4 regions of the Lysinibacillus sp. BSL11 genome follow, and region 4 is predicted to be linked to each of the others. Evidence: riboswitches for the same ligand, from Rfam matches in the RefSeq annotation. Region 4 holds a riboswitch; each other region holds the start of a gene.

Region 1 (3,214 bases), on a different contig from region 4:
AATTAATTGGATTAGCTCCATGGAAGATACATCATAAACACTTGTCGCACCTGGGAAATCTCCTACTTTCGTTGGATCACCCGTAACGGCCAACACATCATGAATACCTAAAGCATTTAACCCCATTAAATGGGATTGTAGACCAATTAAATTACGGTCGCGACATGTAATATGAGTTAGTGGGCGTACACTATGTGTGCTCTTCAACAATGCGCCCATTGCAATATTACTAATACGTGGAGAGGCCAGTGAATTGTCTGCCATCATAACTACATCTGCACCTGCATCATATAATTGCTTTGCTCCTTCAAGGAACCCATCGATCTCTAAATGTCTAGGTGTATCCAACTCTACTATGACAGAGCGTTCACGTTTAACTTTTTCATGAAGAGGCTCATACTTTGTTGGCTCCGCTTCTCGAACAATCTCAATCTTTTTAGGCTTCGCATGCTTCTCCTGAACCGGTGATAACTCTTCTAAATACTTCTTTGCTGCTGCAATATGTTTGGGTGTTGTACCACAACAGCCCCCTATTAAGCGTACACCTTGATCACGCAATTCAACAGCCGCTCGACCAAAATAATCAGCTTCTGACTCATAAACGACACGCCCATCCTCTAAGTCCAGAAGTGAAGCATTTGGATAGGCTGACATAAATGCCTTATGAGGAAGTTCTACACCCTCAAATGCCAGAATTGTATGGTGTGGACCTAGTCGACAATTGACACCAACAATATCAGCACCTAGGGCTTCAAGCTCATGGAGAGCATTATTTAAAGACATCCCATTTTGTAAAACACCAGGCTCATGCATAGAAACTTGTGCAATAATCGGCAATTTTGTTTTTTCTCGTAGCATCTTTAAGGTTGCTGTTAATTCTTCAAAATCATAATAAGTTTCAAGTAAAAGGCCATCTGGATTCCCTGCAAGTAAGACTCTTGCTTGTTCTTCAATAGTCGCTAATATTTCATCCAAGGTTGCATCACTTTTACGAATTCCCCGAATACCACCAATTGTTCCTAAAACAAATTGACCGCCATCAGCCGCTGCTCGTTTTGCGATGGTGATAGCAGCTTCATTAAATTGTTGGACACGTGATTCTAATCCATAGCGAGCTAATTTAATGGCATTTGCACCGTACGTATTCGTTTGAATGATGTCAGCACCAGCTGCAATATATTCTCTATGAATCTTTTCAATTAACTCGGGTCTCTGAACATTCATTTCCTCATGGCAATACTCCAATCCATAGCCATATAGCACTGTGCCTATTGCACCGTCTGCCGTCAATACATGCGTTTTTAACCTTTCAAGCAATCCCATAAAATTAGCCTCTCTTCCTATGTCTCTATATAATAAAAAGCCTTCTTTCATAAAAAAGAAGGCTTTAACGATTCATCATTGTTGTTCCTTCTCATCTTCGACTCAACGGTCTTCTGGATTTAGCACCTGACAATAAAGTTGGTTGCTGAAGCTTCAATGGGCCAGTCCCTCTGCTTCTCTTGATAAGAATTAAGTATGAATTTTTTAAATAATTAAAAGAATCATATCGTTTACTGACGAATGAGTCAAGACTATTTCACATAACAAAGTTTTTTTCCACTTAAAATCTTAGAAATTGGCAAGTTCCTTTGCAAGCTCTTCGCCAATTTTTTTCCCATTTTGAATGCAAGCACCGATACCTACGCCAAAATATGAGCACCCTGCAATCGATAAATTAGGGTATTTCTCATGTAATTCTTGTAGTAATCCTTGTAATGCCTCACGATGCGCTAGATCATATTTAGGCATTTGATCAATCCATTTTGTTACATTCACAACGGTTGGTTGCTCCTCTATTCCTAGGCTCTTTCTCACATCTTCTAAAGCAACTGCTGCCAATTCTTCATCCGTCATGGCATGTAGTTGCTCATAGGCTGGATTGATGCTCTTATAAAAGAGTCGCACAAGTAATTTATTTTCTTTCGATGTATGCTTCCATTTACGACTAGTCCAAGTTGCTGCATTACAAGTAACGTCTGAATTATGGGAAACAATATAGCCTGTTCCATCTGCTGGCAATTTAGCATCTGGCACATCAAAACCTAAATAGATAGTAATCGCTGACGCTGTCGTAAATCGATCAAAATAGCGGTTTAAAGATTCATCCTGTAGCAGATTTTGGACAGTATCGTTCGGTAATGCTAAAACGACATAATCTGACTCAATAATTTCACCATTAGCTAAGGTAATAGTGTAGTTCTTATCTTGTTTTTGAACATTTAAAGTAGTAACACCCTTGATAATTTCTACATCGGATAAGGTTTGTTCAAGTCGATCAATTAAAGAAGATAAACCTTTTTTAAACGATATAAATTTTTTGTTCGCTGCTTTAACAAATTGCTCACGATTCGCATCAAAGCCTTTAATAATACTTCCATAATCATTCTTATAATCAATCAAATACGGTAAAGTAGAGCCAATAGAAAGCTGATGTAAATCTCCCGAATAAACACCTGCAAGGACTGGTGCAATTTGATTTTTCACCAGTTCCTCTCCTAAATAGTAAGTTAAAAATTCACCGATTGAACTTTCCTTTGTGAAGCTATTGTTTGGCAATGTTAAATCCTTCAACGCTTCTTTTTTTCCTTGCTCGGAAATAAGTGTACTTTCCTCTAAGGATGCTAAACTCATCGGTATTCCGAAAGTTGAATCTGCCGGAATAGCATGTAACTCATTATTCGTATAAATATAAGAAATACCTGTTTCGTTGTAAACTAGTTCCGCCTCAAAATCAAGCTCCCGCACGAGTTCCATAACGCCTTGATGACGGGCTACAATAGAATCAGCACCCGTTTCCATGATGAAACCTTTTTCATGTGCTGAATATAATTTGCCTCCTAAATATGTATTTTTTTCTATAAGCACTAGACGAACATCTAAATTATGTTCCTTTACTTGACGTTGCAAATAATGCATTGTACATAGTCCTGTAATACCGCCGCCTAAAACAACAACTGTTTTCATCATAACCGCCCCTATTATTCGTTCTTTCTACAGTATAATCTTTTTTTCATTGAAAATTACGTTAAACCCTTTACAAATTTAGCAAAAATAGAGCTATTTCTTCAGTGAAATAGCTCTTACTTTCTGAATCTCTATAAGATTGATCCTCTATAACGATGGCTTCACAACAAACATTTTAATAGGTACTATAGTGTTTATTACGTCTAAA
Region 2 (3,214 bases), on a different contig from region 4:
AGTTTCATACGGCTACCTGTGCCATATTCGCCACCAGTCCAACCAGTGTTTACTAAGTATACCTGTGCACCGTGCTCGTCAATTTTTTGACCTAACATTTCTGCGTATACTGTTGCGGGAAGCGGAAGGAAAGGAGAACCGAAGCAAGTAGAGAATACTGGTTCTGGCTCAGTCACACCACGTTCAGTTCCAGCAAGTTTAGAAGTGAACCCGCTTAGGAAGTGATACATTGCTTGTTCTTTTGTTAATTTACTGATTGGAGGTAACACGCCAAATGCATCAGCTGTTAGGAAGATGATTGTTTTTGGATGACCTGCAACAGAAGGATCAACGATATTTTCGATATATTGGATTGGATAAGCTACACGTGTATTTTCTGTTAGTGAACCATCGTCATAGTCACAAATACGAGTTTCTGGATCAACAGCTACGTTTTCTAATACAGAGCCGAAGCGGATTGCATTGTAGATTTCTGGTTCTTTTTCAGCAGAAAGGTTGATTGTTTTTGCATAGCAACCACCCTCAATGTTGAACACACCATTATCAGACCAACCGTGTTCATCGTCACCGATTAGCTTACGATCAGGATCAGCTGATAACGTCGTTTTACCAGTACCAGATAGACCGAAGAATAACGCCACATCGCCAGCTTCACCAACGTTTGCTGAGCAGTGCATTGAAAGAATACCTTGTTGTGGTAATAAGTAGTTCATGATACCAAAGATAGATTTTTTCATTTCACCAGCATATTCTGTACCACCAATTAAAATAATTTTCTTTTCAAGTGATACGATGATGAATGTTTCAGAAGCAGTACCATCAACCGCAGGATCTGCTTTAAAGTTAGGAGCTGAGATGACAGTGAAGTCAGCAACATGAGAAGCTAATTCATCTGCTGTTGGACGGATAAATAATTGATGAGCAAAAAGATTGTGCCATGCGTATTCATTAATAACTTGAATGCTTAATTGTGAATCTTTGTCAGCACCTGCAAAGCCTTTGAATACGAATAACTCGTCACGTTCTTTTAAATATTTTATTACTTTTACATATAGGTTATCGAACACTTCAGAAGAAATTGGTTGGTTTACTTTACCCCAGTCAATTTGATCTTTTGTGCTTTCTTCTTCTACCGTATATTTATCTTTAGGTGAACGACCAGTGTATTTGCCAGTTTCTGCACGAACTGCGCCATCTACTGTTAACATTGCTTCACCACGAGATGTAGCTTTTTCTGCTAATTGTGGTACTGAAAGTTGAACATTAATGTTACCGCCGTTTAATAATTCCTTCAGTTCGTTTGCAATTTCTACTGAATTCATCGATTAAATACCATCCTTTTTTATAGTATTCCCTTGATTTAGAGGGATTTTTTCTTAATTTCAAAAATAGTATAACACAATTGCTTAAATAATCTATACTAATTAAGAAATTATTTTAGAGTTTTTACCACTTTTCAATAAACTGACAAAAAATAATGTTTTTCGAGGAGAATACCATCAATCCTACTGTAATTAGGCATGAAGATTGAGCCACACATATGTTACCACAAGTAGCTAGGTATGTTGTAGGGATTAATTTGCTTCTATTTACATCATCATCCAAGTATGAAAAGTTTTTGTGTAATAAGTTCTTTCCTTTCTATACAGTAATACATAAGAAAATATTTGACAACGTTCGACCTTTTCAGTAACATGAGATTGAACGGATACTCTTATCCCGAGCTGGTGGAGGGTCAGGCCCTGTGAAACCCGGCAACCTGCATGAACTATTTCACGACATGCGTTGGTGCCAACCTGATGCAAGGGAACATCCCTTGAACGATAAGAGTGAAAGGTTACGCAGTCATTATTCCTTTCCTCATGTAAAGTAACGTGAGAAAAGGATTTTTTTATTGTTAAAAATCAATGTAAAGGTAAGTATATGTAGTTCTTTCCTTATTATAATGACGGATCTTTCGAAATCCTCGTGTTAAAAGCAGCAGTAACGGCTTGAGAGTTCAATCCTTAGGAGCGGACTTGACATGGGTAATGAGTACCGTATTCATACACAACTACTTATTGTAAGAGTATTTAGGAGGAAAACCAAATGACAAACCGTCGACTGTTTACATCAGAGAGTGTAACAGAAGGACATCCAGATAAGATTTGTGACCAAATCTCGGATGCCATTTTAGATGCTATTTTAGCAGAAGATCCAAATGCACGTGTAGCGTGTGAAACAACTGTAACAACAGGATTAGTATTAGTAGCAGGAGAAATTACAACTTCTACTTATGTAGATATTAAAGGTATTGTTCGTGACACTGTAGCTGAAATTGGCTATACACGAGGTAAATATGGCTTTGATGCTGAGAACTTAGCGGTGCTTGTGGCAATTGGTGAACAATCACCTGATATTGCTCAAGGTGTTGATCAGGCATTAGAGGCACGTGAAGGCTCTATGACAGATGCAGATATTGAAGCAATTGGTGCTGGTGACCAAGGCTTAATGTTTGGCTATGCATGTAATGAAACACCAGAGCTAATGCCATTACCAATTAGCTTGGCACACAAATTAGCACGCCGTTTAACAGAAGTACGTAAATCAGGTGAACTTGCCTATTTACGTCCTGATGGTAAAACGCAAGTAACGATAGAATATGATGACAATAATGTACCGGTTCGCGTGGATACAATTGTTATTTCAACACAGCATGATGAAGAAGCAACACTTGAACAAATTCAAGCAGATTTAAAAGAATTTGTTATTGCACCAGTTGTACCAAGTGAATTATTAGATGCTAATACGAAATACTTTATCAATCCAACTGGCCGTTTTGTAATTGGTGGACCAAAAGGTGATGCTGGATTAACAGGACGTAAAATCATTGTTGATACATACGGTGGTTATGCACGTCACGGTGGTGGTGCCTTCTCAGGTAAGGATGCAACCAAGGTAGACCGTTCAGCGGCATATGCAGCACGTTATGTAGCGAAAAATATCGTAGCAGCTGGCTTAGCAGAGCGTGCTGAAGTGCAACTCGCTTATGCGATTGGCGTTGCGCAGCCTGTTTCCATTGCTGTCGATACATTTGGCACAGGTAGAGTGAAAGAAAGCGAGATCGTTGAATGGGTACGCGAGCTATTCGATTTACGCCCAGCAGGTATCATTAAAATGCTTGATCTTCGTCGTCCCATTTATAAACAAACTGCTGCATATGGACATTTTGGTC
Region 3 (3,214 bases), on a different contig from region 4:
TGCTGCAGTCTTAATACCGATATTCCAAATGGAAACGGCTTGTACCGAAGTAATAACTAATAAGGCAGCGAGCCGACTATCACGTGGTAAACCAAAAGCTGCCACCATTCCAAGCAATATCGGTACTACTGCGCCAGCACGTGCTGTAGCAGAAGGTACAAAAAATGCGAGGACGATAGAGACTAAAATAGCGCCAAATACGATAGCTTTTGTTTTCGTTCCTACCAATGAAAGAATCCAAAGAGCAAGTCGTTTATGTAGATTAGTAATTTGCATTGCTGCCGCTAGAAAAAGAGCTGCTGCTACTAAAGCAACGGCAGAATTACTAAAGCCGCTTAAAGATAATTTTAATGCGCTAGCTGTTCCTAGCTCTGTAGTTGGATCCTCCATTGACGGAGCGAGTCCTAGTAAAACAGTTACTAGTGCAATGATCATGGCCGAGCTCACAGGATATGAAACGGCCTCTGTAACCCAAAGGATGACTGCAAAAGCTAAAATGGCTAAAGCTCGTTGCCCAGCTATAGGTAAATCACCATTATTAGGTAAAAAGGTAATAATGATTAGTAACGCGAATGCCAAGCCAATCCACAGTGGCTTTAAATTAAATTTTGTAGCTGCTTGCTTTGGGGAAGACATATTTTCTCATCCTTTCTACGATAAAAATGACGATCATTATCCATAACATCGGCCTGTATAATGTTTTATTAAGATAAGAATATGTCGATTTTATTGTAGAAAAAAATCTATGTGAAAATTGTGTTTTTTACAGCAATATGAGTAGATAAAGAGAAAATACATGGTCACAAAGAATACAAAAATATCCAAAAAATATTATTTCTTTTTCTTAAAGGCAGAAGTTACTTTAGGCTCTGTGCCAATGACTAATCGTTTAATATTTTCAAGGTGCAGGATAATGGCTATGCCAAAAAGAAGAAGAGCTATAATGGTTGGGCCAATGCCAGGAATCCATAAATAAGTTGCTGTACAAAATACGAGATAAAATTCTAGAACACCAACAATTAAATAATTTGTTGCAAAGGATAAAATAACAAATAAAATAAGTGCAAATAAACCAATCTTCCAATCAACAGCAAGTAAAATACCAATGATGGAGGCCGTTCCTTTCCCGCCGTTGAAGCCCATGTAGAATGGGAAATTATGACCTAAAATAACCCCAGCAGCCATTATATAAGTAAGCAGCCAAATTTGTTCTTCTGTTAAATGAATGGCGTCCGCTAGATAAAAATGCGCACCTATAATAGCCACAACACCTTTGCCTATATCGATGAGGGCAACTAAAACGCCATATTTCCAGCCAAGGGAAAGAGTAGCATTAGAGGCACCAGCATTACCGTGCCCAGCCTTTTTTAAATCAACCCCCGATAAAAATTGAGCCACTTTAGAGCCGTGAATACAGCCTATTAAATAGCCAATCATAAGAAAAATGATCACGGCCTTTACCATAAAAATACTCCTCTCAAAATTTTTTCTAAAATAGTGTATGCGTTCATATTACGTATAAGAGCAGACAGAAGTTTCGGAAAAAATAAAATTTACATGTTGACAGAAAAAAACTCTATGTTTATACTGTGTAACAACGATGGAAATTGAATCTCATACTCTTATCAAGAGCGGCGGAGGGATAGGCCCTATGATGCCCGGCAACCAGTAAGCAATGAGCTTACTAAGGTGCTAATTCCTACAGATTCTTACTTGGATCTGGCAGATAAGGGGAGGAAAACTTGCAACCGCAACCCTCTTCTTAGCTGAAGAGGGTTTTTGTTTTCTACAGAAAAATCCTCCTCATCTCCGGTACCATCGTAAAAAAATAACCATTTGGAGGTACACAATGACAAATTTTAAACCAGAAACATTGCTGTTGCATGGTGGTCAAGAGCCAGACCCAGTGACGGGTTCTCGCACAGTTCCAGTCTATCGCTCAACTGCTTTCGTATTTAAAGACACTGCTCATGCGCAACGTCTTTTTGCCTTAGAGGAAGCAGGGAACATTTACACACGAATTACCAATCCAACAGTTGATGTGTTTGAAAAACGTGTGGCTTTATTGGAAGGTGGAACAGCAGCAGTAGCACTTTCATCTGGTGCAGCAGCTATCGCATTTTCCATTTTAAATCTAGCTGGAGCTGGTGATGAGATAGTAGCAGCTAGTTCTTTATATGGTGGTACGTATAATTTATTTGCTAACACATTACCAAACTATGGTATTAAAACAATTTTTGTAGATGAAACAAACCCAGAGAATTTCAATGCGGCGATTACTGATAAAACAAAAGCTGTCTTTGCAGAAGTTTATGGTAATCCAAGCTTAAAGGTTTTAGATATTGAAGCAGTAGCTAAAATTGCACATGATAATGGTCTACCATTAATTATTGACAGCACGTTTGCTTCTCCTTACGGTTCTACACCTATTGAATACGGTGCAGATGTTGTGGTTCATTCAGCAACTAAATGGATAGGAGGTCATGGCACAACTTTAGGGGGCGTTGTTGTAGACGCTGGTAAATTTGATTGGACTAGCGGTCGATTCCCTGGTTTTACTGAACCAGATGCCTCTTACCATGGTCTACGTTATGGAATTGATACAGCTTCTGCTGCCTTTGCTACAAAGCTACGTGTACAATTATTACGTGATTTTGGTCCAACATTAAGTGCTGATGCTGCCTTTAATTTATTGCAAGGGTTAGAAACGCTTCATCTGCGTATCCCTAAACACAATGAAAATGCGTTGGCAGTGGCTGAGTATTTACAAAACCACCCATCTGTGGAGTATGTAAATTATAATGGCCTAGAAGATTTTCCGACACATGGGTTAGCAAAAAAATATTTAAGAAATGGCTTCGGTTCAGTGCTTACATTTGGCATCAAGGGTGGACGAGAAGCTGGGCGAAAGCTTATTGATAGCGTGAGATTATTTTCACATGTAGCAAATGTAGGTGATGCAAAGTCATTAATTATTCATCCAGCTTCCACTACACATCAGCAACTATCAGCAGACGAATTAGTTCAAGCTGGTGTAACCGAGTCGCTCATTCGCTTATCCATCGGTTTAGAGGCAGTAGAGGATATTATTGCTGATTTAGATCAGGCCATTACACAGGCAACAACAGCTGCACAAACAGTAGAAGCTTAAAGTTTAAAACAAATGGTAGAATGTTGTGGCGTTTACGTATTTTCTCATTCGATTAGCCTCATT
Region 4 (3,214 bases):
GGCGTTTTTTTGGGAAAATCACAGCAATTTGTTTCCTGATTATGACCTTTCTTTCGGCTGGAGAATTACTCTATTTTATCGGTATTTTCATGAAAACGGAAGTAATGCCAGAGACACCGACATTAGCATTTGCCCTACTGTTCAGTATCATTATTATGTATGCCGCTTATTTAGGAATTGAGACCTTTGCCCGTTCGGCAGAAATCCTCTTCCCATTGTTTATCTTTATTTTTATTTTTTTCGTCCTTAGTATTACCCCTCAAATTACATTTGAGAATATTCAGCCTCTACTAGAAGCAACCAAAACATCTATGTTTTATAGTATTGCACGCTTTATGAGTATCTTTTCCTTTCCATTACTTGTATTAATGATGCTCTATCCTACTGGTGTCAATGTACAGCCGTCTGCACAGAAAGGGCTATATATTGGGGCAATCTTTGGTGGAATCGTCTTAGTTACGTTGATTGTCCTATCGATTCTTGTATTAGGTCCTGAAAACACAGCATCAAGGACTTTTCCTAGCTATGCCTTAGCACAAAGAATATCTATAGGAAATTTTTTACAGCGTATAGAGATCATTATGGCATTTATGTGGATTTCGTCTATTTATATTCGTACATTTATGTATTTCTATACGACCGTTGTTGGCCTCGCACAAATTTTAAAGATCAAGGATCATCGCCCACTCATTATACCGATGGGGATAATTGTTATTGGACTTTCTCAAATTGTTCATCCAGATATTGTGCATTCTACTAATTATAATAATGAAATTTGGCCAATCTTTTCCTTTATTTTCACCATTTTATTACCCATACTATTGCTGATTGTGGTAGTTATTCGAAATCGTAAATCCAAAGCTCAAAAAAACGAAACACCTCAGCAGGAAACAGAAAATGACAATCAAAAAGTCTAATTTCTTTTAAAGCTAGAAAAGAAATTAGACTTTTTATTAATTAAATATGATATTCGATTTCATCTACAAAATCCCATTCATATGGTGTTTCTTGGTAAACATAGTAGTTCAACCAGTTAGAGAATAATAGATGCGTATGGGCACGCCATGTATTCATCGGCACTTGTGTCGGATCGTCATTCGGGAAGTAGTTTACAGGAACAGCGATATCTATGCCCTTCGCCACATCGCGACTGTATTCATCGGCTAGCGTTGTCGCATCATACTCTAGATGCCCCGTAATCATAATATTTTTATTATCTTTTGATTGTACAATAAATACCCCTGCATCCTCTGAATAGGATAATAATCGTAGATCTGGATGATTACGAACCTCGTCAATCGAAACAGATGTATAGCGTGAGTGGGGCGCAGTAAATAAATCACTAAAGCCACGTACCAAATCTACAGTTAAATCTGTAATCACATGGGAATAGACACCTGAGCATTTAGCAGAAAGCTCGACCTTCCCAATGCCATAATGATGATACAATGCAGCCTGTGCCCCCCAACATATATGTAGCACGGATGTCACATTCTTTTTAGACCAATCCATAATTTCTGAAATTTCCTGCCAATAGTTGACCTCTTCAAAAGCCATTTTTTCTACTGGCGCACCAGTTATAATCATACCATCATAGCGGCGGTGTCGAATCTGATTGAACGTTGTGTAAAAAAGCTGCAAATGGGATTTACTCACATTTTTAGACTCGTGTGTGGCTGTATTCAAAAAGGTAATATTCACCTGTAATGGTGTATTCCCCAATAAACGTAATAATTGGAGCTCTGTTTTTTCTTTTTCAGGCATTAAATTTAATATTAATATATTTAATGGACGGATTTGCTGTGTTTTCGCACGATCTTCTTCCATGACGAAGATTTTTTCCTCACGTAAATGTTCTCCAGCTGGTAAATTTTTCGGAATATTAATTGGCATCTTGCTTTCCCCTCTCTATAATCACTCTCTTTTAGCAAACCTTGCTTGCATAGGATGCAACGAAATTAAAAAATCCTCCTCATTCCATACGAGATAGAATGAGAAGGATTTTTTTCACGTCCACTCTTATCTCTCAAAGGAAAAAATCCTTTGCTGGAATTAGCACCTTTCTAACAATTGTTAGAGGTTGCTGAAGCGTCATCGGGCCAAATCCCTCAGCTTCTCTTGATAAGATTATTTAATTATCTTGAATTGTAACACGAACTAGTTAGAATATCAATAATTCATAGAATATTTTGTGATTCATGTGCATGTTCCTTGCTCAATTGATGTACACTAAGCTTGCTATATGTGGTGTTTCTGCATTTAAAATTTATGGTAAACATGCCGTAATTATGTTACCATATACTTTTAGTAAGAGAGAGGAACGTGAATAGTTTGATTAAAATTGAATTTCCAAAACCAGATCTAGTAATCCGTCAACGTGAACAAGATTTAAAACCAGGTGATGTGCCAATCACACCTTACTTCGGTTTTATTGACTTCCATAAAATCACACGTGATAAAGGCGGCATTTTCTTATTCTATAATGACAAGAATGAGCTATTATTTGTTGGGAAAGCACGTAAAATTCGTCAACGTATTAAAAAACATTTCGAGGATAATGTATCTCCGATGAAAAACCATCGTGATGAAGTGTTCAAAATTGAAGTCTATGAAGTAGAAGATCCAATGGAACGTGAAATTTACGAAACATACGCGATTAATACTTTCCGCTCTAAATATAACGTAGACAAAGTCTTTTATTAGACATCTCATAAAGAAACCGAAATCTCATCTAAAGATTTCGGTTTCTTTTATCACATAATGGTCATACGATCAATGGGCGTACTCTGACCGTTTATTCGCAAATCAATGGTATCAAGCTCAGGATTCTTGACGGTGATTTGAAAAACATAGGGCTGAGCCTCTTTCCTTTGCTCGCTGCCTTCTTCTAACTGGATGATAAGCCTATTTCCCTCAGCTGTAATACTTGCCAATACATTCCCTTTTGAATAATAAACAAGATAATATGGAGCATCATTTTCATGTAATAGTTGTATTCTGTCATTAGAAACAATATTTTTTTGGACATTATCTGGGACAACCGTTAGCTCATGAATCGTTGGTGGATTGGTTGGTGGTGTAGCATTACAGGCTCCTAGCATGAGTAAGCTCATTAAACCTAGCAACACGAATTTTTTCAAGTTACTCCCCTTCCCTTATAAGACTATTCTAAGAAAAAAGCTTTCCGCTCCTTAGCAATCCAGTCTTCTAACTC

The links. Region 4 has a riboswitch for S-adenosylmethionine ahead of metA (homoserine O-acetyltransferase MetA). Riboswitches for the same ligand answer to the same signal wherever they lie in the genome.
Region 1: another riboswitch for S-adenosylmethionine. It lies ahead of RCJ95_RS19630 (bifunctional homocysteine S-methyltransferase/methylenetetrahydrofolate reductase); the one in region 4 lies ahead of metA (homoserine O-acetyltransferase MetA).
Region 2: another riboswitch for S-adenosylmethionine. It lies ahead of metK (methionine adenosyltransferase); the one in region 4 lies ahead of metA (homoserine O-acetyltransferase MetA).
Region 3: another riboswitch for S-adenosylmethionine. It lies ahead of RCJ95_RS20315 (O-acetylhomoserine aminocarboxypropyltransferase/cysteine synthase family protein); the one in region 4 lies ahead of metA (homoserine O-acetyltransferase MetA).

The regions. Positions count from the first base shown of each region.
Region 1 is NZ_JAVGCX010000018.1:26,277-29,490, forward strand. Features, by position in the region: gene RCJ95_RS19630 (bifunctional homocysteine S-methyltransferase/methylenetetrahydrofolate reductase) at 1-1,323, opposite strand, end outside; SAM riboswitch class I at 1,412-1,512, opposite strand; gene RCJ95_RS19635 (protoporphyrinogen oxidase) at 1,612-3,006, opposite strand.
Region 2 is NZ_JAVGCX010000010.1:174,345-177,558, reverse strand. Features, by position in the region: gene pckA (phosphoenolpyruvate carboxykinase (ATP)) at 1-1,322, opposite strand, end outside; SAM riboswitch class I at 1,712-1,830, shown strand; gene metK (methionine adenosyltransferase) at 2,089-3,214, shown strand, end outside.
Region 3 is NZ_JAVGCX010000020.1:2,273-5,486, reverse strand. Features, by position in the region: gene RCJ95_RS20325 (SLC13 family permease) at 1-636, opposite strand, end outside; gene RCJ95_RS20320 (glycerol-3-phosphate acyltransferase) at 832-1,464, opposite strand; SAM riboswitch class I at 1,620-1,733, shown strand; gene RCJ95_RS20315 (O-acetylhomoserine aminocarboxypropyltransferase/cysteine synthase family protein) at 1,850-3,151, shown strand.
Region 4 is NZ_JAVGCX010000007.1:27,258-30,471, forward strand. Features, by position in the region: gene RCJ95_RS09545 (GerAB/ArcD/ProY family transporter) at 1-917, shown strand, start outside; gene metA (homoserine O-acetyltransferase MetA) at 958-1,893, opposite strand; SAM riboswitch class I at 2,017-2,128, opposite strand; gene RCJ95_RS09555 (nucleotide excision repair endonuclease) at 2,332-2,703, shown strand; gene RCJ95_RS09560 (hypothetical protein) at 2,754-3,140, opposite strand; gene RCJ95_RS09565 (TrmB family transcriptional regulator) at 3,164-3,214, opposite strand, start outside.